One region of the Roseibium sp. SCP14 genome, then DNA from elsewhere that is predicted to be linked to it. Evidence: riboswitches for the same ligand, from Rfam matches in the RefSeq annotation. Region 1 holds a riboswitch; each other region holds the start of a gene.
What was found. Region 1 has a riboswitch for S-adenosylmethionine ahead of ABLQ08_RS04650 (O-succinylhomoserine sulfhydrylase). Riboswitches for the same ligand answer to the same signal wherever they lie in the genome.

Region 1 (6,557 bases):
GGTTCAGCACTGGCAAAGCTGCTCAAGGAGAAGCATGCCCTGTCAGGGCAAAATCAGCCCGAGCAACTGCTGGATCTGGATCGCCTGGAAGCGACGATGGAAAGGTTGAAGGAAGGCTATCTGGAGATCGCGGAATACGTAAGATCGAACTCACCGCAGACTCAGCTTCTCGTCCACGGCTACGACTATCCGGTCGCGGATGCAGCCGGCCCCTGGTTTGGAAAGCCGTTCTTGAAGCGAAACTACGATTTCGAGACCGACCGGGAACTGATTGCCGGCGTGCTGACATATCTGGTGGATCGCTTCTATGCCGTGCTGGATGAGGTCGAGCAGCAGTGTTCGAATGTCGTGGTGGTCGATATTCGCAAGATGGTTCGCGGTCGCTGGACAGACGAGTTGCATCCGGATCTCGAAGCTTCGAAAGATATCGCCGCCTTTTATCGCAATGTGATTGACGGATTTCCGACCGTTTGAGTGTCTGCGGAACCGCGGAGGGTCTTGTTTCGAACCAGCCGTTGCCGAGTTGCAGAGCGGGGTGCGAATTTTAAGCCCCAAATCATTTTTGCTTCCAGGCATTCTCGGGCAGGAAGCGACATTTCTTTCAATAAAGGCTGAGTTTAGCCGATTTTAGAGTGGCGGAGAGTGTCTCCGCCACTTCATTTTTCGAGGGTCACGCTTGCCTGGTTCAAGGCGCACTGATGGCCTCTCGCAAAGAGCCTTGCCATGACATGCAAGCATTTGTTTTTTGGGAAATATCTTCCGCTCTTCATGCAGCGGAACTGGCTGAGACTGGAGCGGGTGAGGGGAATCGAACCCCCGTCTTAAGCTTGGGAAGCTTCTGCTCTACCATTGAGCTACACCCGCTTGGCCAAGAATGTTTTCTGCGCCGACTTGCCATGCCTGTCAAGCTGGGGACTCCTGTTTTCCCACGGCACTTGACCTTGCGCTTTGAGGGATAAATCGCCATGTTCGCGCCGGCGCGTGAGTACGCGCGTCAGATAATTTTAACTCCAGGTCAGTTGAATGCGAAATCAGGTCAAGGCGCTGGTCACCTCGCGCAGGTGGGAAATCGGCATCATCAGCATAATCATTTTGAATGCTGTGACACTGGGGCTCGAAACCAGTCCGGCAGTGATGGAACAGATCGGTGGAATTCTGCTGTTCTTCGATAGAGTGATCCTCGGCATCTTCGTTGTTGAGTTGATCCTGCGGCTCTATGGACATGGCCTCAGTTTCTTCAAGGATCCGTGGAGTGTCTTCGATTTTCTGATTGTCGGAATATCACTGATGCCTGCCAGCGGTGCCTTCACGGTGCTTCGTTCGCTGCGCATCTTGCGTGTACTGCGCCTCATTTCTGTCGTTCCTTCCCTGCGTCGCGTCATCGGCGGCCTTGTCGCAGCGCTGCCGGGAATGGGGTCGATCGTCGTGTTGATGGCTTTGGTGTTTTACGTTTTTGCCGTCATGGCGACGAAACTCTACGGGGAAACGTTCCCGGACTGGTTCGGCGACCTTGGGGCTTCGCTTTATACGCTCTTCCAGATCATGACGCTGGAAAGCTGGTCCATGGGCATCGTCCGGCCGGTGATGGAGGTCTATCCGCTTTCCTGGCTGTTCTTCGTTCCCTTTATCCTGTGCACAGCCTTTACCGTCCTGAACCTTTTCATCGGTATCATCGTCTCGGCGATGCAGGAGGAGCACGACGCCGAAGCCGATGCCAACCGGCAGGCGATCCATGATGACACGGGCCTGATCCTGGAAGAGGTGAAAGCACTCAGAGCCGAGTTGAAGGAGTTGCGGGGCAAAGTCGTCGAACGTTCGACGTGAGGCAACTGCGCTTGCGTTTTCGATAAACGCATGATTTGTCAGAAGATATGGCAAGGAACCCAAAAGGCACCATAGCAGCGGGGCATCGGCTCACGGCGGAGGCGGGAGCTGAAATGTTGCGCGAAGGCGGAAACGCCTTTGATGCGGCGATTGCTGCGCTCGCCATGGCATGCGTGTGCGAGCCGGTTCTGGCGTCTCCCGGTGGCGGCGGCTTTGCCATGATCCGCAACGGGCAGAGCGGAAACACGACACTGCTCGACTTTTTCCCGCAAACGCCCCGGCAAAAACGTGGTGATTGCTCCAGCGGATATCGGAGCATCACAGCTGACTTCGGATCGGCTACTCAGGTTTTCCATATCGGACCCGCAACTGTTGCGGCACCGGGCTTTTTCGCCGGTTTGACGGCGCTTCATGAAAGTGGCGGGACGCTGCCGCTGGCCGATCTTTTTGCTCCGGCAATCAATGCAGGTAGAAACGGGCACCGCGTCTCCAGCTATCAGCATTATCTGTCGACAGTTGTCCGGCCGATTTTGACCGCAACAACGCCGGCGCGAAATCTGTTCGCACCTTCCGATGAACTGCCTGCTGCCGGATCGATCTTCTACAATTCCGGAATTGCCGATTTGTACTGCGAATTGGCCCGCGCGGACTGGCTGCAAACCAGTATCGCCGACCAGGTGCTGGCAGAGCAGAGCGATGGCGGCCATCTTTCCCGGGAAGACCTGGAAGGCTACAAAGTCGAGGCGCGGGAGCCGCTAATCGTTCCTGTCGGCGGGGCGTCGGTTTTCCTCAATCCACCACCGGCCGCGTGCGGGACGCTGATCCGATACGCGCTCACGCATCTGGACAGCTGCGGTATGCCCGGTATGGCCAGGGCACTTCACGCGACCGATCAGGCGCGTCTGTCAGCCCGCGGGGACCTCGCCAAGCTCCTGGAACGTCCGATGCGCCAAAAGGGGACTACACATATCTCTGTGGTCGATGCTCAGGGGAATGCCTGTTCGGTCACTGTATCGAACGGCACCGGGAACGGTGAAATCGTCAACGGCTACGGTTTCATGCTGAACAACATCCTCGGAGAAGAGGACGTAAACCCGCATGGTTCAACAGACTGGCCCACGGATACGAGGCTTGCGTCCATGATGTGTCCGACCTTGATCGATGCGCCGGACGGACGTTTGATCGCACTCGGATCAGGCGGGTCCAACAGGATCCGTTCGGCAATCTTCCAGGTCGTCGCACGCATGTGTCTCGCAAATGCCGAACTTGAGGAAGCCGTCCGTGCGTCTCGGCTCCACATCGAGAACGGGCACCTGGACGTAGAGGCGTCTGAAAACGACGGCGGGATCACGCAGTTGAAAAGCCTGTTCCCCGACCATCGCATCTGGTCGGAAAAGAACATGTTCTTTGGTGGTGTGCATGCCGTATCTTTCGGCAGTGCAGGCCAGTTTTCGAGTATTGGAGATGATCGCCGGGAAGGTGCAGCGGTGATCGTTGAGTGATGAGGTCGAAACCAGTCGAGATCGCAGATCAAAGCTCTGAAAGCACCTCTTCCGGCCCTTCAACAATCAGGTCGACCCCGGTCTCGTTGTAGTCCCGGGAAACGACCTTCAGGCCCAAGCCTTCCACCCGCCGCTCAAGATCCGAGCTCGAAGCAAATGCCGCGCTGACTTTTTTGGTCAGAACCTTCTGGAAGGGGACGAGTTCGGCATTGTTGATAGCATCCTGAGCGGAGCCCGAATAGGCTCGGGCAAGGCCTCCACCGCCCAGTTTGGTGCCGCCGAAGTAACGCACGATCAAAACTGCACAGTTGACCAGTTCCGCGCCTTGCAGAACGCGTAAGGTCGGCATGCCGGACGTTCCGGCGGGCTCGCCGTCATCCTTGCCGCTTTCCTCAATCCGGCCGTCCTCCAGCAATCTTCGGTGCGCCGTGACGATGTGATTGGCTTTCCGATGCTCCTTGCGCAGCTCTTCAAGCCGGCTTTCAAATGCATCTACCGGTACGAGAAATGCAAGGAAGCGGGACTTCCGGTCCTCCAGAAATCCTTCGAATTCACGCGTGATTGTCTTGAAGGCCATGCGGATTTCAGGAGGGAACCCTGAAATGCTTGGACAGCTTTAGAGCCTGGCCCTGATAGTTGGAACCGATCCCTTCGCCATAAAGCGTCGCCGGCCGTTCAGCCATATGCTCGTAGACGAGACGGCCGATTGTCTGTCCGTGTTCCACGATGAACGGAACGTCGTGGGACCGGACTTCCAGAACGGCACGCGAGCCGACACCGCCGGCGCCGACATGACCGAAGCCGGGATCGAAGAAGCCGGCATAATGCACCCGGAATTCCCCGACCAACGGATCGAATGGAACCATCTCGGCGGCATAGTCGGGCGGAACATGCACTGCCTCCTGACTGACCAGGATGTAGAAATCGTCCGGATCCAGGATCAGTTCCGCCGACTGACGCCGGTAAATCGGTTCCCAGAAATCAAGCGGGTCCTGGGCGCCGACCAGGTCGACATCGATCAGGCCGGAATGCTGCTTGGCGCGATAGCCGATCAGGCTGCCGGGGCCGCCACCTTCCAGGTCGATCGACAGCTGTACGCCACCTCCGATCCGCTCATTGCCGCCGCTCATCAAGGTATGGGTCTTGTGAACGTGTTCCAGCTCATTGTCAGGGATCAGCGATTGCCCGCGGCGGAAACGGATCTGGCTGAGCCGGGAACCTGTCCGCACAAGAATGGGAAAGGTCAGCGGAGAGATTTCCGCGTAGAGCGGTCCGGTATAGCCTGCCGGAACCGTGTCGAAGGCAAGGCCGTTGTCCGTGATGACACGTGTGAAGACATCGAGGCGGCCCGTGGAACTCTTGGGGTTCGCCGTTGCCGAGATATCCGACGCGAGCGCAAGGCTCTCCTGCAACGGAACGATGTAGACACAACCGGTTTCCAGAACCGCACCGTCCTTCAGATCCACCGTGTGCAACTTCAGCTGCTCCAGCCGGTCGGCAACCTTGATGTCAGGACCGGGCAGAAAACTGGCGCGAACACGATAGGCAACCTGACCAAGACGCAAATCAAGGCTGGCCGGCTGAATCTGGCCGGTAACCGGTGGCTCGGCTGCCGAAATCTCTCCGGCGGCGAACATCGCCTGAATGATCCGTTCCGGCAAGATGCCGTTGGCTGAAAGAGTTGCGCTTCCGTTCAAGACCTGACCCGCTGCCACGTTCATCGAGTTAACCTGCAAATTGTTCAGATAAAGTCCTTAACGGATGCAGGGGCTCCAGCCAACAGGCATTCTCGTTCCCAAAGTTCTTTTGTGAAGGACGACCAGCACCAAATGAATTGACCTTGGAGGTGTTTTCACGTAGGAGGAACGCACTTCGTGGTGATTTGGGCCGGCCGGCTTGCAGCCACGTTAAACAAGTTGCTAAAAAGGCCGGAGGTGCGAACCCCGGTCTTGAGGCTGGGGTTTTTTGCGTTTGGAGCGAACGAGACATGACTGAGAACACCAAGACCGGTAACAAAAACTGGCGCCCTGCAACCACGCTGGTCCATGGCGGCACAACGCGGTCGCCCTTTGGTGAGACCTCGGAGGCACTCTATCTCACTCAGGGCTTCGTCTATAACGGTGCCGAAGCCGCCGAAGCTCGTTTTAATGGCGAGGACCCGGGGTTCGTCTATTCCCGTTACGCCAACCCGACCGTTGCCATGTTCGAGGACCGCATCAAGGCGCTCGAGGGGGCGGAAGCTGCCCGAGGCACCGCAAGCGGCATGGCTGCCGTCAACCTCGCGCTGATGGCCTCTGTAAAGGCTGGCGATCACGTAATCGCCGCCAAGGCTCTTTTCGGGTCCTGTCGCTACATCTGCGAGACACTGCTGCCGCGCTTCGGTGTTGAAAGCACGCTTGTCGATGGCACCGACATCGATCAGTGGAAGGCCGCCGTTCGGCCGAACACCAAGGCCTTGTTCCTGGAAAGCCCGACCAACCCGACGCTGGAGGTTATCGACATCGCGGCTGTCGCCGAAATCTCCAAAAACATCGGGGCACGCCTGATCATCGACAACGTTTTTGCAACGCCGCTTTATCAGTCGCCGCTAGAGCTTGGCGCCGACGTTGTCGTTTATTCGGCCACAAAACACATTGACGGGCAGGGCAGGTGTCTCGGCGGTGTCGTGTTGTCCGATGAAGAGTGGATCACCGATGAGGTCATGCCTTTCGTCAAGCACACAGGCCCTCACATGAGCCCGTTCAGTGCCTGGGTGCTGCTGAAGGGCCTGGAAACCCTGCCGCTGCGTGTCGCGCGCCAGACCGAAAGCGCTGGCCAGATTGCCGACTTCCTGGCTGGCCAGTCAAAAATTTCCCGCTTGATGTATCCGGGGCGGGATGATCATCCCCAGGCTGATGTTGCCAAACGCCAGATGAGCGGTGGTTCCACAATGGTTGCCTTTGAGATGGAGGGTGGCAAGGAGGCCGCTTTCCGGTTCACCAACGCGTTGGACATCATTCGGATTTCCAATAATCTCGGCGACGCGAAAAGCCTGATTACCCATCCGGCAACCACAACTCACCAGTCGATTGGTGAAGAAGCGCGTGAAGAACTCGGCATCTCCGATGGCATTCTGCGCCTCTCAGTCGGCCTGGAAGATCCGTTGGATCTTCTGGAAGATGTCGAAAAAGCACTCAGAGCAATCTGATCAATCAGAAAAATTGCAGCTCAGACCCTGGTCCTTGTGGCCGG
Region 2 (6,557 bases), 300 kb from region 1:
GCATATTGCCGGCTGGGGTTTCAGGCAGGCAACCACGCCGAGATCGGGTTCTATCAGTTTGACGACTTCACCCAGGCGGATGCTGTCCGGTGATCTGGCCAGACGTATGCCGCCGCCGCGTCCGCGCGTCGTTTCCAGATAACCGCCTCTGGCCAAATGTGCGACGATCTTCATCACATGGGACTTGGCCAGCCCGAGTTGCTCGCTCAATTTGTCGACGGTTTGCGGTGCGTCCGATTGAGCCGTGGCCATCAGAATTCTCAACGCAAAATCGCTGGCCTGACTGAGGCGCATAGCAGGGTCCTATAAAACATTCATATTAGATGTTGATTTTAGCGCGTGTCTGTGTCATTTAAAAGATGCATCTTAAATGAATGTTTTGGAGGCGGCGATGGAAGCCCGTAATTCCGCTTCGAACCGATACAAACTGCAAAGGCGTGTCGTGCCCGAAGCCGGTGATCGTCTGCAGCGGTATGAAAACGTCGACGAACAATCGATCCACGTGCTGGTGCACACGTTCTACGGCTGTGTCCGTCAGCATCCGCGGCTTGGAGAAATTTTCGAACGCCGTCTTGAAGGCAAGTGGCAGGAACATCTGCCGAAAATGGAAACCTTCTGGCAGGCCGTGTTGCTGAAAAACGGCGCCTACAAGGGCAAGCCGGTGCCGGCCCATCTGAAGCAGAAGGAGCTGGTAAGCTCCGATTATGCCGAATGGTTGAGCGTCTTTCGTCCGGTTGTCCGCGAGCTGTTCGTTCCCGAACTTGCCGACGAGATCATTGCGGTTGCCGAACGCATCGCGCAAAGCCTCTGGCTTGCGACATTCGGAATTGCCGGTGCGGAGCCGCCCCCGGAACTGTCCTCCCGCGAAACGCACTGGAGCGGATCATGTTAGTCGGAGTAGTGCTTGTAGCAGAGGCACTCGTGGCTGTCTGGTTCACCGTGTTTTCGATCATGTTGATGTCCATGTATCTGGACTCGCGCAAAATGCCGTTGCCGAAGCTTGATGTTGCCGGGCGCACGCTTATCGGCAGTGCGAAACTTGCCTTCGTCACCGGCATGCTCGCTCTGGTGGTCCTGACGGTCGCCGAATTGCCGTCATTCAGTTAGGAATGGAAAATGTCGATGTCGAAATTGTTGCCGCGCGGGTTGCCGATTCTGCTGATCTGGATTGCCGCACCGCTCCCCCTGTGGATCATGCTGATCCTGATGCTCATCGTCTGAACAGCTACCCTTGTGCTCTTGTCCACTCACGTTACTCTGGTCTCAACTGAAATTGAGGGAGTTGAGGCGTGAGCGACGACGAACCGAGCGGTGAACTGACATTGCGCACGATGGCAATGCCTGCCGACACCAATGCCAATGGCGATATCTTCGGGGGATGGGTTCTGTCCCAGATGGACCTGGCGGGCGGCATCAAGGCAGGACAGCGAGCCGAAGGACGCGTCGTGACTATTGCGGTCGACAAGATGAAGTTCATCCGGCCCGTTCAGGTGGGTGACGTGCTCTGCGTCTACAGCGACGTTGTTCGTGTCGGCAATTCTTCCATGGAAATCAAGCTTGAAGCCTGGGCGTTGCGCCATCGGTATGGCGAACGCGAAAAAGTGACCGAGGCGATTTTCACCATGGTCGCGGTCGACGACGACGGCAAACCACGTCAGGTCCCCAAGAAGGACTGACCGTTCAGCTGGAAAATGCCGGTTGAGGCCTGTGCCGGTTGAGGATATCCGCAAAGAGGTCTTCGTCCACGGCACAGGTGCAGCCCTTGGCCCACAGGTGAAGCAGCGCTTTCAGGCGCTCGATGCGTTCATCCGGGTGAAGGGGGGACTTGTGACGCGGCAGACCGCCGATGAGGCGCAGACATTTGATCCGCGCCAGGACACAATCCTCGGCAGCTTGCTGCCAGATCTCCGATCCGGCAATTTCGACTTCCGCCGCCAGATGGTCTTCGATCAGATCGGCCGCAATTCCGGCAAATGGCTGTTTAGACAAAAAATCCTCCATCGGTTGCCCGAGGAGGACTGGCGCATGAAAATCAACCGCTTCGTTGCCGATTAGCCTCTAACGAGGATCAAACCGACCGCATCCCTGTTGCGGAAACCACCTTGCCCGGTCTGGCAGGTTGGCGAGGGCGCCAGCCCTTCTCTTGATGATGGCTGGCTTATGCCATGTCCTTCCGACCTTGGCAAGTCTGTCTGTATGCGACAGATCTGTTCATGATGGAAATTCCTTTGTCGGCAGACAGCTGGCAGGGCGGTTCCCTTCAGGCCGCTGCCGTTTCGGCGGAACCGCCGCTGGCTGCTCCTCAATTGCAGACCGAAAATAGCGCGTCAGTAGTGCGGCGGTTTTTCGATCTGGTGACCCGGCAGAACGTTTTCCATCAGTTCTTCCACCTGATCCGTCATGTTATTGAGTGCTCGCGTCAGCCGGTCAATCTGTTTTCCCTGTTCAACGACGACACCGCTGAGTTCATCGATCGTATGGGCTGCATGAGCCAGGTCGATTTCGAGCTTTTCAATCCGGGCCTCATGTTCATTGGCCATTTCCGGCTTCCCTCTTGTAGTTTGATAATGCGGTTCACACCCGGAACGGTGAAGCGCACGTATAGGCGGATTATCACAAAAGAACAAATCCATTCATCGTATCTTGCCGATGGTTCAAATCAGTGGCAAATGCCTTATATGAAACCCGGAAACCCGATATTCGTATCCGGGGAAAATCACTTCAACGAGAGAAATTCATGACCGCCTTGTCCGATTTCCAGATTACCCGCAAATGGCCGGCCCAATATCCGGACCGGATCCAGCTTTATTCCCTGCCGACACCGAACGGCATCAAGGTGTCGGCCATGCTGGAGGAAACCGGTCTTCCCTATGAGCCCCACCTCGTGGATTTCGGCAGTAGTGATCAGCATTCTCCCGAGTTTCTTTCACTCAACCCGAACAACAAGATTCCGGCGATTATCGACCCGAACGGGCCTGATGGGAAACCTCTGACCCTGTGGGAGTCCGGCGCCATTCTGCTTTACCTTGCCGAAAAGTCCGGCAAGTTGCTGCCGGAAAATCCGGCCGCCAAGTACGAGGCTATCCAATGGGTCATGTGGCAGATGGGTGGTTTGGGGCCGATGACGGGCCAGCTGGGTTTCTTCCATAAATTTGCCGGCAAGGAGTATGAGGATCGCCGCCCGTTCGAGCGTTACCGCGACGAAGTCATCCGTCTGCTTGGTGTTCTGGACAGGCAGCTGGAAGGGCAGGGGTTTATCGTTGGCAACGAATACTCGATCGCCGACATCACCTGCTGGCCCTGGGCGCGAAACATCAACGGCTTCTACGAGGCGGCCGAAGTTGTCGGATACCAGAATTTCAGGAATGTCGTTCGCTGGGTGGACACCTGCGTGAACCGGCCGGCCAGCGAGAAAGCAATCAACATTCCGGCGCGGGTCTAGCGCAAGGGTTTTTGAGGGAAAGGCGGCGGATCGTCGCTTTTCTCACGGCAATTAAAGAAAGCACAGTGCTATCTGGCCACTTTATTGCCGCCAAGCAGCAAGTCCAAGAGTTGGAGGAGATCGTGTTGGCGGTCTGCTTTTGTGCGCCCACTCAGCGCTTCCAGGCCGATCAGGCTGCCGTAAAGCAGCCTTGAAAAGCTTCGGCATTGCGGTTCGGGAATGCCGCAGTTTGAAAAGAGCTCCGTCACATAGTTCAATCTCTTTTCGTCGACCGTCTTGACGGCTTCAAAGGCGTGCTCATCGTATCGGCCCCAGTCCCGGATTGCAGCCTCTACGTTCACACCGCCATAGGCATACGTGTCGGTATTCGTTGCCACTTCCACCAGAAGGTAAAGTCTTCCGGCTGAGTTTTCGCCGGAATTGTCGACCAGTTGAATGATCGCTTCGGTTGCCTTGCGCTGCCAGTGCTCAAGCATCTGAAGTTTCAGGGCGGGTACATCCTTGAAATGCCAGTAGAACGACCCCTTGCTGACTTTCAGCTCACGGGCAATCGCCTCGGCTTTGATCGCTTGAGGGCCGCCCGCGCATAGGGCTCTGAATGCTGCCTGGATCCAGTCTTGTGACGTCAAGCGTGTCTTTTGTTCCTGCATGATTTTGCGACCATACGGTGGCGTATTGACAGGCGCAAGCAAGTCAACATACGGTGCCGTATGGTTTTGATCGGAGGTTCAAGTGGTCACGTCAGTTGCAAGTGTTCTCTTTCTTGTTTTGGCCGGGATTTCGGCTTTGCATCTCTATTGGGGCTTTGGAGGACTTTGGCCGGCGCGGGACGAAGCAACCCTTGTGCGTATGGTGGTCGGGGCAAAGGGCATGAGGCAAATGCCCGGCAGGACTTTAACCGTTGTGGTCGCTGGACTTATTGCGATTGCTGCAATCTTGCCGCTTCTGTCTGCAGGTATTCTGACCTATCCGGTCGCGACAGTTTTGCCGTCCGGACTGCTTCCGACAATGTTGAGTTTGTCGCTAGCCGGTATTGGGTTGATCTTTTTGGGAAGAGGAATTTTGAGCTATACGCCATATTTCGCCCACATGCAGGCCGAAGAGCCTTTCAGAACGCTGGACAGGCGATATTACGCGCCACTGTGCCTGGTTTTGGGGGCAGGTTTCATGTTCCTGGTGTTTTCCTGAGGGAGCCGACTTGTTTCTGTGAGACGGTTCGCAAATTCGCGTCATCACGTTCTGACCGTAAAACGAATTTCAACCCAGGTATTCGCGCAAGGCCGGAGGTGGACTTTCGAACAGCTCGGAAGTCGGCACAGGCGCGTGCGCGATGCCCTCGGCGACCAGCACCGTCTGATCCGCAATCCGGCGCGCATCTTCGGGAGCATGACTAACCATCAAGAGCGTCGTGCCGGTTTCGAGTGCAAGGTCTGAAACCAGATCCAGCATTTCAGTCTTCAGGGCAGGACCCAGGGCGGCAAAGGGCTCGTCCAGCAATAACAGTTCCCGCTTCTGCACCAGAACGCGGGCAAGAGCCGCACGGCTTTGCTGCCCGCCGGAAAGCTCCGAAGGTTTGCGTGTCGCCATGCCGTGCAGACCGACGCGTGCCAGGGCGGCCTGCACCTGGTTCCGCTCGTCCTTGGACAGTTTTCCGTTGGGCCGTAGTCCAAGCGCGACATTCTGTTCTGCTGTCAGATGAGGGAAAAGATTCCCATCCTGAAAGAGCATGGCAATCGGACGCTTGCCCGGGGAAAGGGATGTGAGATCTATCTGTTTCCAAAGGACTTGGCCGCGAGTGAGGTCACGGAAACCGGCAATCGTTTCCAGCAGTGTCGATTTGCCTGCTCCCGAAGGGCCAATGATCGCGACACGGCTCCCGGCCTCAATCACAAAGTCGGCATTCAGGGTGAAACCGCCATTGGCAATACTGCATTCGTCAAGCTTCAGCATGCCAACGTCCTCCGCGATCCAGGAGCCAGAAAACCGTCATTGATAACACGAGAAGCAGCAATGCACCGCCGGCAGCCGCCTGCATCTGGTAAGCCCCCATCAGTCGGTAAATCTGCAGCGGCAAAGTTGCAGTCTCGGCATTTGCAAAAAAGGTTATGACGCCGAGATCGCCCATTGAAAGAGCAGCAGCCAACCCGGCGGCAAAACCGATCTGGGGGCGCATGCGGGGGATCAGTATTCGGGAAAAGAACACTCTGCCTTCCATGTTGAGAGAAAGAGCCAACCGGCCATGCCGCTGGACGACATCGCGGGCAGCCGGGACAAGGATACGAAGGGCGAAAGGCAGCGCCATCACCGCATTCACCAGCGCAGTGACGGGCAGAGCAAGTGAGGTCGGATCGACCAGAGGCCGAAGCACAATGAACAAACCAGTGCCGATGACCAACGGCGAGGCGGCAAGCCCGAGGATACCGCTGACGTCCACGAAGCCGTATCGCCCGGTAGCGATGGTCGCCGCCATGGGAAGTGCCATCAACAACAGGACAAAAGTGCTCAGGGCTGCTACCGCCAGCGAGGTCATTGCTGCCTGAACCACGACCACCGGTAACGAGGCAAGGCCGACAAGGCCAGAGATCACCACCGACATCAGCGGCAGAAGAAGAAAGACTGAGGCAATCGCGATCCAAATCGTGTCGACAATCGGCTTCCCGCCATCCCAGCGGCGAATGGCCCGGTCAAGTCCGGCACCAAAGCCGTCCCCCCGCGAGAGTTTGAGTGCGGCGTATGCTGCTGCCGTTGTCAGGACCAGCTGCAGCGCCGACAGCATCGCTGCCCGGCTGAGGTCGAAGTCATACGTGAAGGCCTGATAGATCGCCAGTTCGATCGTCGTGGCACGGGGGCCGCCGCCCAGGGTTAGCGCAACTGCAAAGCTCGTCAGGCAAATGGCAAAAATCACAGCCAGAACGCCGGGAAGGATCCGCGCCAGCATCGGCAACTCGATCAGCCGGAACATTGAACGCTCGTCACAACCCAACTGGGCCGCGAGACGAAATCGTTCCGAAGGAACCTCCTGCCAGCCTTGCAGAATCAGGCGAGTGGCCAAAGGCAGATTAAAAAAGACATGCGCAAGGACAACGCCATGCAATCCGTAAATGCGGATAGGTGG
Region 3 (6,557 bases), 830 kb from region 1:
GTCCCGCCTGGCTCCCGAAGCACTGCCGCGCCGGATGCGAGATTTTCGCGACAGGTTCGAACATCATCTGATCCTGAAGGTTTCGGGTCCGAGCGCAGCGCAGACAGAAAGCATACTTGCCGACACGCTTGGCACCGACGGATGGTATCGCTGTGATGACAAAGAGGCCGGCAAAGCAATGTTGCATCGGTTTGCCGCCGCGGGAGCCGCGGTGCGCTACGGCGCTGTCCATGCCAACGAATGCGAGGACATTCTTGCGCTCGACATAGCCTTGCGCCGCAACGATGCCGACTGGTTTGAGAAACTGCCGGCAGACCTCGAAGAGCATATTGAGGCAAAGCTCTACTACGGCCACTTCCTCTGTCATGTCCTGCATCAGGACTATGTCGTGAAGAAAGGTTCAGATCCCAAGGCCCTGAAGGCCAGAATGCTGGAGCTCCTGGACAAGCGTGGAGCCGAATACCCGGCGGAGCACAATGTCGGACATCTTTATGAGGCCAAACCGGCACTCGCCGACCACTACAGGTCACTTGACCCGACCAACAGCTTCAATCCCGGCATCGGCAAGATGTCGCGTGAAAGGAACTACGGTCATTCCTGCTGCGCCAAGCACCACGAAAACGCGGCGGAGTAACCAATCTCGACGCCATCTGTTCAGCGTTTCAGGGGGGGGCATTGAAAGGTCCCCCAGCAACAGAACTCCAGAAACGTCTAAGCCAGTTCCGCTCAGACAAATCATTCCAGCTGACTGTTTGCAGGCAGTTTCCTCTGACTAAGCACCGGCACTGATGGGCGCTGCCACCTCTACGTTCTCAGTCTGCCCAATGGAACTAAGATCAAACGGCGTTGTCTGATACATGTCGTTGATCCAGTTACCAAACAGCAGATGCGCGTGACCGCGCCAGCTGTTTTCCGGTGGCAGCGAGGGATTGTCCTCCGGGAAATAGTTTTGAGGCAGCCTGCCGCCACCATCGCGAACGAATTCTTCGCCAAGCGTTTCGGTGTCATATTCCAAGTGATTGAACATCAGAAGCATGCGACGTGCCGGGTCCTCCAATAGGCAGAGACCGCTGTCGTCGTTCTCCGCCAGGACCTTCAATCCGCTCTCTGCCGGAATGTCCTCGTGCCTGTTCTCTGTCCAGCGGGAAACCGGCACTTCGAACTCATCGCAGAAGCCGCGCAGATAGGGAGACGTCGGAGCGAGATTTCGATGCTTGAACACGCCGAACCGCTTTTCAGGAAGCAGGTGTTTGGGCAAGCCGTGAAAATGATGAACAGCGGCCTGAGCGGCCCAGCAGATCATGAAACAGCGATGGACGTGGGTCTGTGTCCAGTTGAACACTTCCGAAAGCTCCGGCCAGTAGCGCACTTCCAGAAAGGGGCGCTTTTCCACCGGAGCACCGGTGATGATGAAACCGTCAAAGCGCTCGTCTCGAATGTCCGCCCAGGGCCGATAAAAGGCCTCCATGTGTTCCGCTGGCGTGTTCTGCGGAACATGATCCGTCATTCTCACAAGCGTCAACTCGACCTGCAAAGGGGTGGCCCCGAGCAGGCGTGCGATCTGTGTCTCCGTCTTGATCTTGTTCGGCATCAGATTGAGCAGACCAATCCGCAGCGGCCGAATATCCTGCCGCATGGCTTCAGCCTCACGCATCACGATCACACCTTCGGATTCCAGTGAGCGGCGGGCGGGAAGATTGTCGGAAATTTTAATTGGCACGTGCGTCGATCCCTTTTTGCTGAAACGACGCTAATGGCGAGATCCGCTTGGTTGCCGGTTCGGCCACATTCCCCTTTCGGAGCACCACCTTGCTCGGAGCAGCAGGTTGGCGTTGGGCGTCGCCCCAACTCGTAATGCGACGCTCTTTTTATGTTGCCGGATCACAATTGGCAACGGTGAATTATCACAAATCGTTCAAGTTGCTGACAAAACCCATTTGCCGACTCTCGTGTGAGTGACTTGTGCGGCCCAGTTTTATTCCCGCCAGTCGGTTCGCCTTGGCTTGCCAAATGCGGCACGGGCTTTCTGGATTTCTGACCGGATAAATTCACCTTTCGCGTCCGTATAGTCGGCGATGGTCGGGAGGTTCATTGCGGCGAGTTCTTTCTTAAGCGCCGCGTATTCTTGAACGACAGAGGGATGGCTGCATAACCAGTCGCGGAAAAGGCGTTCGTCCTTATCGGCCCATTGACACGCCGGAACGATATGAAGGTTGTACGCTTCACTCCCCTCATTCGCAGAACGCCCGAAAGACCTCCTGCGGCGGAAGCCACCGTCCAGCGGTTGATAACCTAGTTTCTTCAATTGAGGCAGGAATGCCTCCACCTCCTCCAGCAGAGTTGCCGATGCCATCAGGTCGATGACCGGCTTGGCAACCAGCCCCGGCACAGACGTGCTGCCGATGTGCTCGATCTCAAGAAACGGGCAATCGGGGCAGGACAGAAGCTGGTTTCTTTCGTTAAGAAAGCGGTCGGGCCATCTAGGGTCATAAGGCGCAATATGAATAACCTGAGTATCTCGAAACATGCGGACCTCAAAATTGTTGAACCGGCCTGAAAACAACAAATCCAGATGTTCTGCGCGGATGCGCCACAAGTCTTCTCACGGGTTTTCATCTATCCGGAACGCCGCACTATCGCAGGAAGGACAGCTGAAAGGATACTCGAATGTTGGTTCAGTTCAGTCAAAACCAAGCTGGACGCCAGCGACCGTAAACGGACAAATCTCAAACTCTCTGTTGATCGACCATTCCGAACTTTAGATTTCCGTCCTGCAGCATCGATAGTTTGACCTGCCGTCATATTCCTTCAGAGCCAGGCTTCTCCTCCGCCTTCCTTCTCTTCTCTTCAAGCCACGTCCGGCACATGCACGCCTGAAGTGTATGAAGACCGCTATCCATGTTAAAACCCCTCCACGGGCTGGAGCGGCATGAAAGTTGGCCAAGAAACGGACATGAAGCAGCGTACATTTCTGGTTACCGGCGCCAGCAATGGCATTGGCCGCGCGGTTTGCGAGCGGTTGAACCGTGACGGACAGACCGTCATTGGCCTGGCGCGCCACAGCGACCCAACCTTTCCAGGCGAGCTCATATCCGTTGACCTGACCGACGCTGACGCCACGGCCTCCGTTCTAACCGATATAGCATCACGACACCGGTTGTGCGGTGTCGTGAACAATGTCGGCATTGTTGAAACACAACCCCTTGAGGACGTATCGCTCGACAAACTCAGATTGGTTCTCGACCTGAACATACGCACCGCGGTTCAGGTTACGCAGGCCGCGCTGCCCCATATGCGCAATGAGCAATGGGGGCGGATCGTCAACATTGCCAGCCTTGTCGTGCTCGGGGGCCTGGAACGCACATCTTACGCCGGGGCCAAAGCTGCCCTGATCGGCATGACCCGGGACTGGGCGCTTGAGCTTGCCGCTGAAGGCATCACGGCCAACGTGGTGGCACCAGGTTCCACCGACACGAAGATGTTCCGCTCCTTTGCACCGCCTGGCAGTCCCGAGGAAGCTGCCTACACCAACATAATCCCGGTCAAGCGGCTTGGTGACCCAAACGAACTTGCCGCTGCAATCTGTTTTTTCCTGAGCGAAGAGGCCGGTTTCATCACCGGGCAGACACTTCATGTTGATGGCGGAGAGTCCATCGGCAAAGCCTCATTTTGAGGACTGTGACAATTGCCCCTGGCTGCAAGGACGGTTCCTGTCCACCATCGCTTGCGAAAGACGCCGGAGGGCGATGCAGAGAAAAAGCGTTAGGCCTCGCCTACCCTCGAGCTCTATGTGACCGACAGCTCCAGCTGCAACCAATTCAGATAATCCTGGATCACGGCTTCATTGCGTTTGCAGTAGGACCACTTCTGGTGCTTGCGGACGGTGATAAAACCCGCCTGCTTCAAGATTTCCAGATGCCTGCTGGCAGTTGGCTGGGCGACACCCAACGCCTCCGCGATCAACGTCATGCAGACGCCGAATTCCAATGGGTCCGCAGACCACTGGCCTGCAAAGTGTTTTTCCGGTTCAGCCAGAAGCTTCAGGACGGACATCCTGGCTTCACTGGCCATCGCCTTGACTTGGGTTGACCGATCCATACAGATCTTCATATAGTCATTTAGCTAATTGTCAATATGAGTAGAGTCATGCTGGAACTGCCAAGCAAGTCGATTGTTGAGGGCAATACGGTCAGGTGGGGCGTTGTCGGCGAAGGCCCTCCTCTCGTCGCCATCCACGGCACGCCGTTTTCTTCGCAAGTGTGGCGCAGGATCGTGCCCCACCTCGCAGACCGAAGAACGATCTATTACTTCGACCTTGTCGGTTACGGTCAATCGGAGATGCGCGATGATCAGGATGTTTCTCTGGCCGTGCAGAACAGGGTTCTGAAAGCCCTGTTCAGCGAATGGGAGCTCGACCGTCCGGACATTCTGGCACATGACTTCGGTGGCGCCACGGCGCTAAGGGCCTATTTCCTCGACGGGTTGCGCTACGCTTCAATGACGATCTTCGACGCTGTCGCGCTCGCGCCCTGGGGCTCTCCCTTTGTCCAGCACGTCAGGATGCATGAGGAAGCGTTTTCCAAGATGCCTGATTACATGCACCGGGCGCTCCTGGAGACGTATTTGCAGACCGCGGCGCACAATCCGTTGTCCGCGGAAGCCATGGAAATCTACTGCTCCCCATGGCTGGGAAAGGTCGGTCAGCCCGCGTTCTACCGGCAGATCGCGCAGATGGATCAGAAGTATACCGATGAGATCCAGGACAGATATCGCGTCCTTGATTGTCCCGTTACGGTGCTTTGGGGCAAAAACGACGAGTGGATCCCGTATGAGAAAGGCGCGTCACTCGCAGCCCGGATATCCGACCGACCGTGCATACCGGTCCAGAACTCCGGTCACCTGGTACAGGAGGACAGCCCGGAAGCCATCGTGGCTGCCGTTCTCAACCAGATTGCAGGCGAATGAGCGAAAGCATTGATCTGATCCCGGAGGTCGAATTTCAGGAACCGCGAAAGCCTTACGCAGATCGCCAGCCATTGGCGCACGGAAGCGCGACGGTCAGACGCCATGTGCCGTCACAGTTTCGCATGACATAGTGGCTGTCGATCTTTTCAAGCAACGTTCCGTCCGTTTTGAGTCTCTGGACATTGGAAACGTCAACAACTGCCAGTCCATTCCCGCACGAAACCGCACTGACAGGTCCTAGTGTCGTGTGGCTGAAACCCGACTTTTCCAGTTCGGATATCATCTCTTCGAAAAAGGCGAGGAGTACTTGCCGGTTCGGCAAAGTGACTGCTCCACTCGGAAGCACAAAGGTTGTCGGTTCGTCATAACAGGTAACCACCCCTTCCAGATCGCGCCGGTTCCAGCAATCCAGGTACCGGTCGAACAGGTCTTGTGCTTCTTTGCTTGCGTCGGTCATTGAGTTCTCTTAGCCCCGAACCAAAGATTAATAGCGGGACTCTAACCGATCGCAGACCGCATCGCCAGATCAGGAAACGGAAACAGGCACTTACGATGCCGGCACTTTCCGTTCAGACAGACATCATCCTTGAGAGTGCCTTTCGGGAAAGCAGACGGGTTGCGGCTTTACGCTCTCAGCCGCCGTCCCCTGTCGCTAAAAGCGGATACGCATACCGACCCGGCCCTCGCCCCGCGAATTGGTATCGGAACCAATTCCGGCTTCCGCACTGGCAAACCAGATAGAATTTCCGGAAAGCTTTCCGTTCATGTTCACTCCGGCAAACGCACCGATTGCCTCGTCGCCGTTTCCGGAAGCGAAACTGAAATCCTGCCCCAAAAGAACACCTGTCAGCGTGTCGTCCCCGAGGGACAGGCGCCCATCCACCCCCAGACGGGTTTCAAGGGTCAACTGCGTTCCTTGATAGGCCGGGACAGCAAGCTGAACCCGTCCGACGAGTTCATGCAGACTACGGTCATCGACAGTGAGATTGGCCGAAGACCCGCTCTCGGTATAGCCATCCAGCCACGCTCCGACGTAACGCACCGTCGCCGAAGGTCTGATCGCCCGGTTGAGCACCGAGAATTCCGCTGCTGCAGAGGCTTCGGGGGCAATGAACCAGCCGCCATAGCTTGCTGTCGCCGTTTCGGTGCCGCTGGAGGTGGTGTTGCTCTGAACGTCGCGTTCGCTGTCATAGTCAGAATAACCGCCGGTCACCGTGAACCCGAGTGCATAACGACCGACTTCATGAAGGCCGTAGAGGCCACCGTAATAGGACCCGTTGCTGACATCGTTGTCGCCATGGTCCGCATCGACACGCCCTGCGGAGGCGCCTGCGAACACACCGAGGCGTGTACCGGATGCGAGCATTCCGTCGATACCGGAGACGAACCCGCCATAGGCATGATCGCTGTCTCCGCCCGAACCGCTATCCTTCCAGCTGCTCGCACCGCCGAAGCCCGACAGCCAGATGCCCCGGCGCTTTTCCGGATGTCCGTGCGTTGCAACGACGACACCTGCAGGGAGGGTGTGGAAATCCGTTTCTTCCCAAAGGCGATCTGCAATGACGCCCGAAATGCTGCCGGTAAGGTCGACA

Region 2: it holds a riboswitch for S-adenosylmethionine, as region 1 does, so the genes downstream of both, ABLQ08_RS06060 (hypothetical protein) here and ABLQ08_RS04650 (O-succinylhomoserine sulfhydrylase) in region 1, are expected to answer to the same signal.
Region 3: it holds a riboswitch for S-adenosylmethionine, as region 1 does, so the genes downstream of both, ABLQ08_RS00870 (homoserine O-succinyltransferase) here and ABLQ08_RS04650 (O-succinylhomoserine sulfhydrylase) in region 1, are expected to answer to the same signal.

The regions. Positions count from the first base shown of each region.
Region 1 is NZ_JBDZYH010000001.1:1,015,174-1,021,730, reverse strand. Features, by position in the region: gene ABLQ08_RS04680 (hypothetical protein) at 1-474, shown strand, start outside; tRNA gene ABLQ08_RS04675 (tRNA-Gly) at 791-864, opposite strand; gene ABLQ08_RS04670 (ion transporter) at 1,024-1,824, shown strand; gene ABLQ08_RS04665 (gamma-glutamyltransferase) at 1,938-3,326, shown strand; gene ABLQ08_RS04660 (IMPACT family protein) at 3,355-3,903, opposite strand; gene ABLQ08_RS04655 (2'-deoxycytidine 5'-triphosphate deaminase) at 3,911-5,047, opposite strand; SAM riboswitch at 5,191-5,270, shown strand; gene ABLQ08_RS04650 (O-succinylhomoserine sulfhydrylase) at 5,314-6,513, shown strand.
Region 2 is NZ_JBDZYH010000001.1:1,315,637-1,322,193, reverse strand. Features, by position in the region: gene ABLQ08_RS06080 (RrF2 family transcriptional regulator) at 1-294, opposite strand, end outside; gene ABLQ08_RS06075 (group III truncated hemoglobin) at 392-892, shown strand; gene ABLQ08_RS06070 (hypothetical protein) at 886-1,107, shown strand; gene yciA (acyl-CoA thioester hydrolase YciA) at 1,290-1,676, shown strand; gene ABLQ08_RS06060 (hypothetical protein) at 1,681-1,989, opposite strand; SAM-I-IV-variant riboswitch at 2,031-2,155, opposite strand; gene ABLQ08_RS06055 (SlyX family protein) at 2,328-2,540, opposite strand; gene ABLQ08_RS06050 (glutathione S-transferase N-terminal domain-containing protein) at 2,738-3,442, shown strand; gene ABLQ08_RS06045 (TetR/AcrR family transcriptional regulator) at 3,511-4,092, opposite strand; gene ABLQ08_RS06040 (DUF3995 domain-containing protein) at 4,175-4,630, shown strand; gene ABLQ08_RS06035 (ATP-binding cassette domain-containing protein) at 4,700-5,392, opposite strand; gene ABLQ08_RS06030 (thiamine/thiamine pyrophosphate ABC transporter permease ThiP) at 5,379-6,557, opposite strand, start outside.
Region 3 is NZ_JBDZYH010000001.1:180,651-187,207, forward strand. Features, by position in the region: gene dld (D-lactate dehydrogenase) at 1-634, shown strand, start outside; gene ABLQ08_RS00870 (homoserine O-succinyltransferase) at 773-1,720, opposite strand; SAM-I-IV-variant riboswitch at 1,758-1,863, opposite strand; gene ABLQ08_RS00875 (GrpB family protein) at 1,976-2,596, opposite strand; gene ABLQ08_RS00880 (SDR family oxidoreductase) at 2,954-3,673, shown strand; gene ABLQ08_RS00885 (ArsR/SmtB family transcription factor) at 3,787-4,098, opposite strand; gene ABLQ08_RS00890 (alpha/beta fold hydrolase) at 4,147-4,965, shown strand; gene ABLQ08_RS00895 (nuclear transport factor 2 family protein) at 5,018-5,422, opposite strand; gene ABLQ08_RS00900 (autotransporter domain-containing protein) at 5,618-6,557, opposite strand, start outside.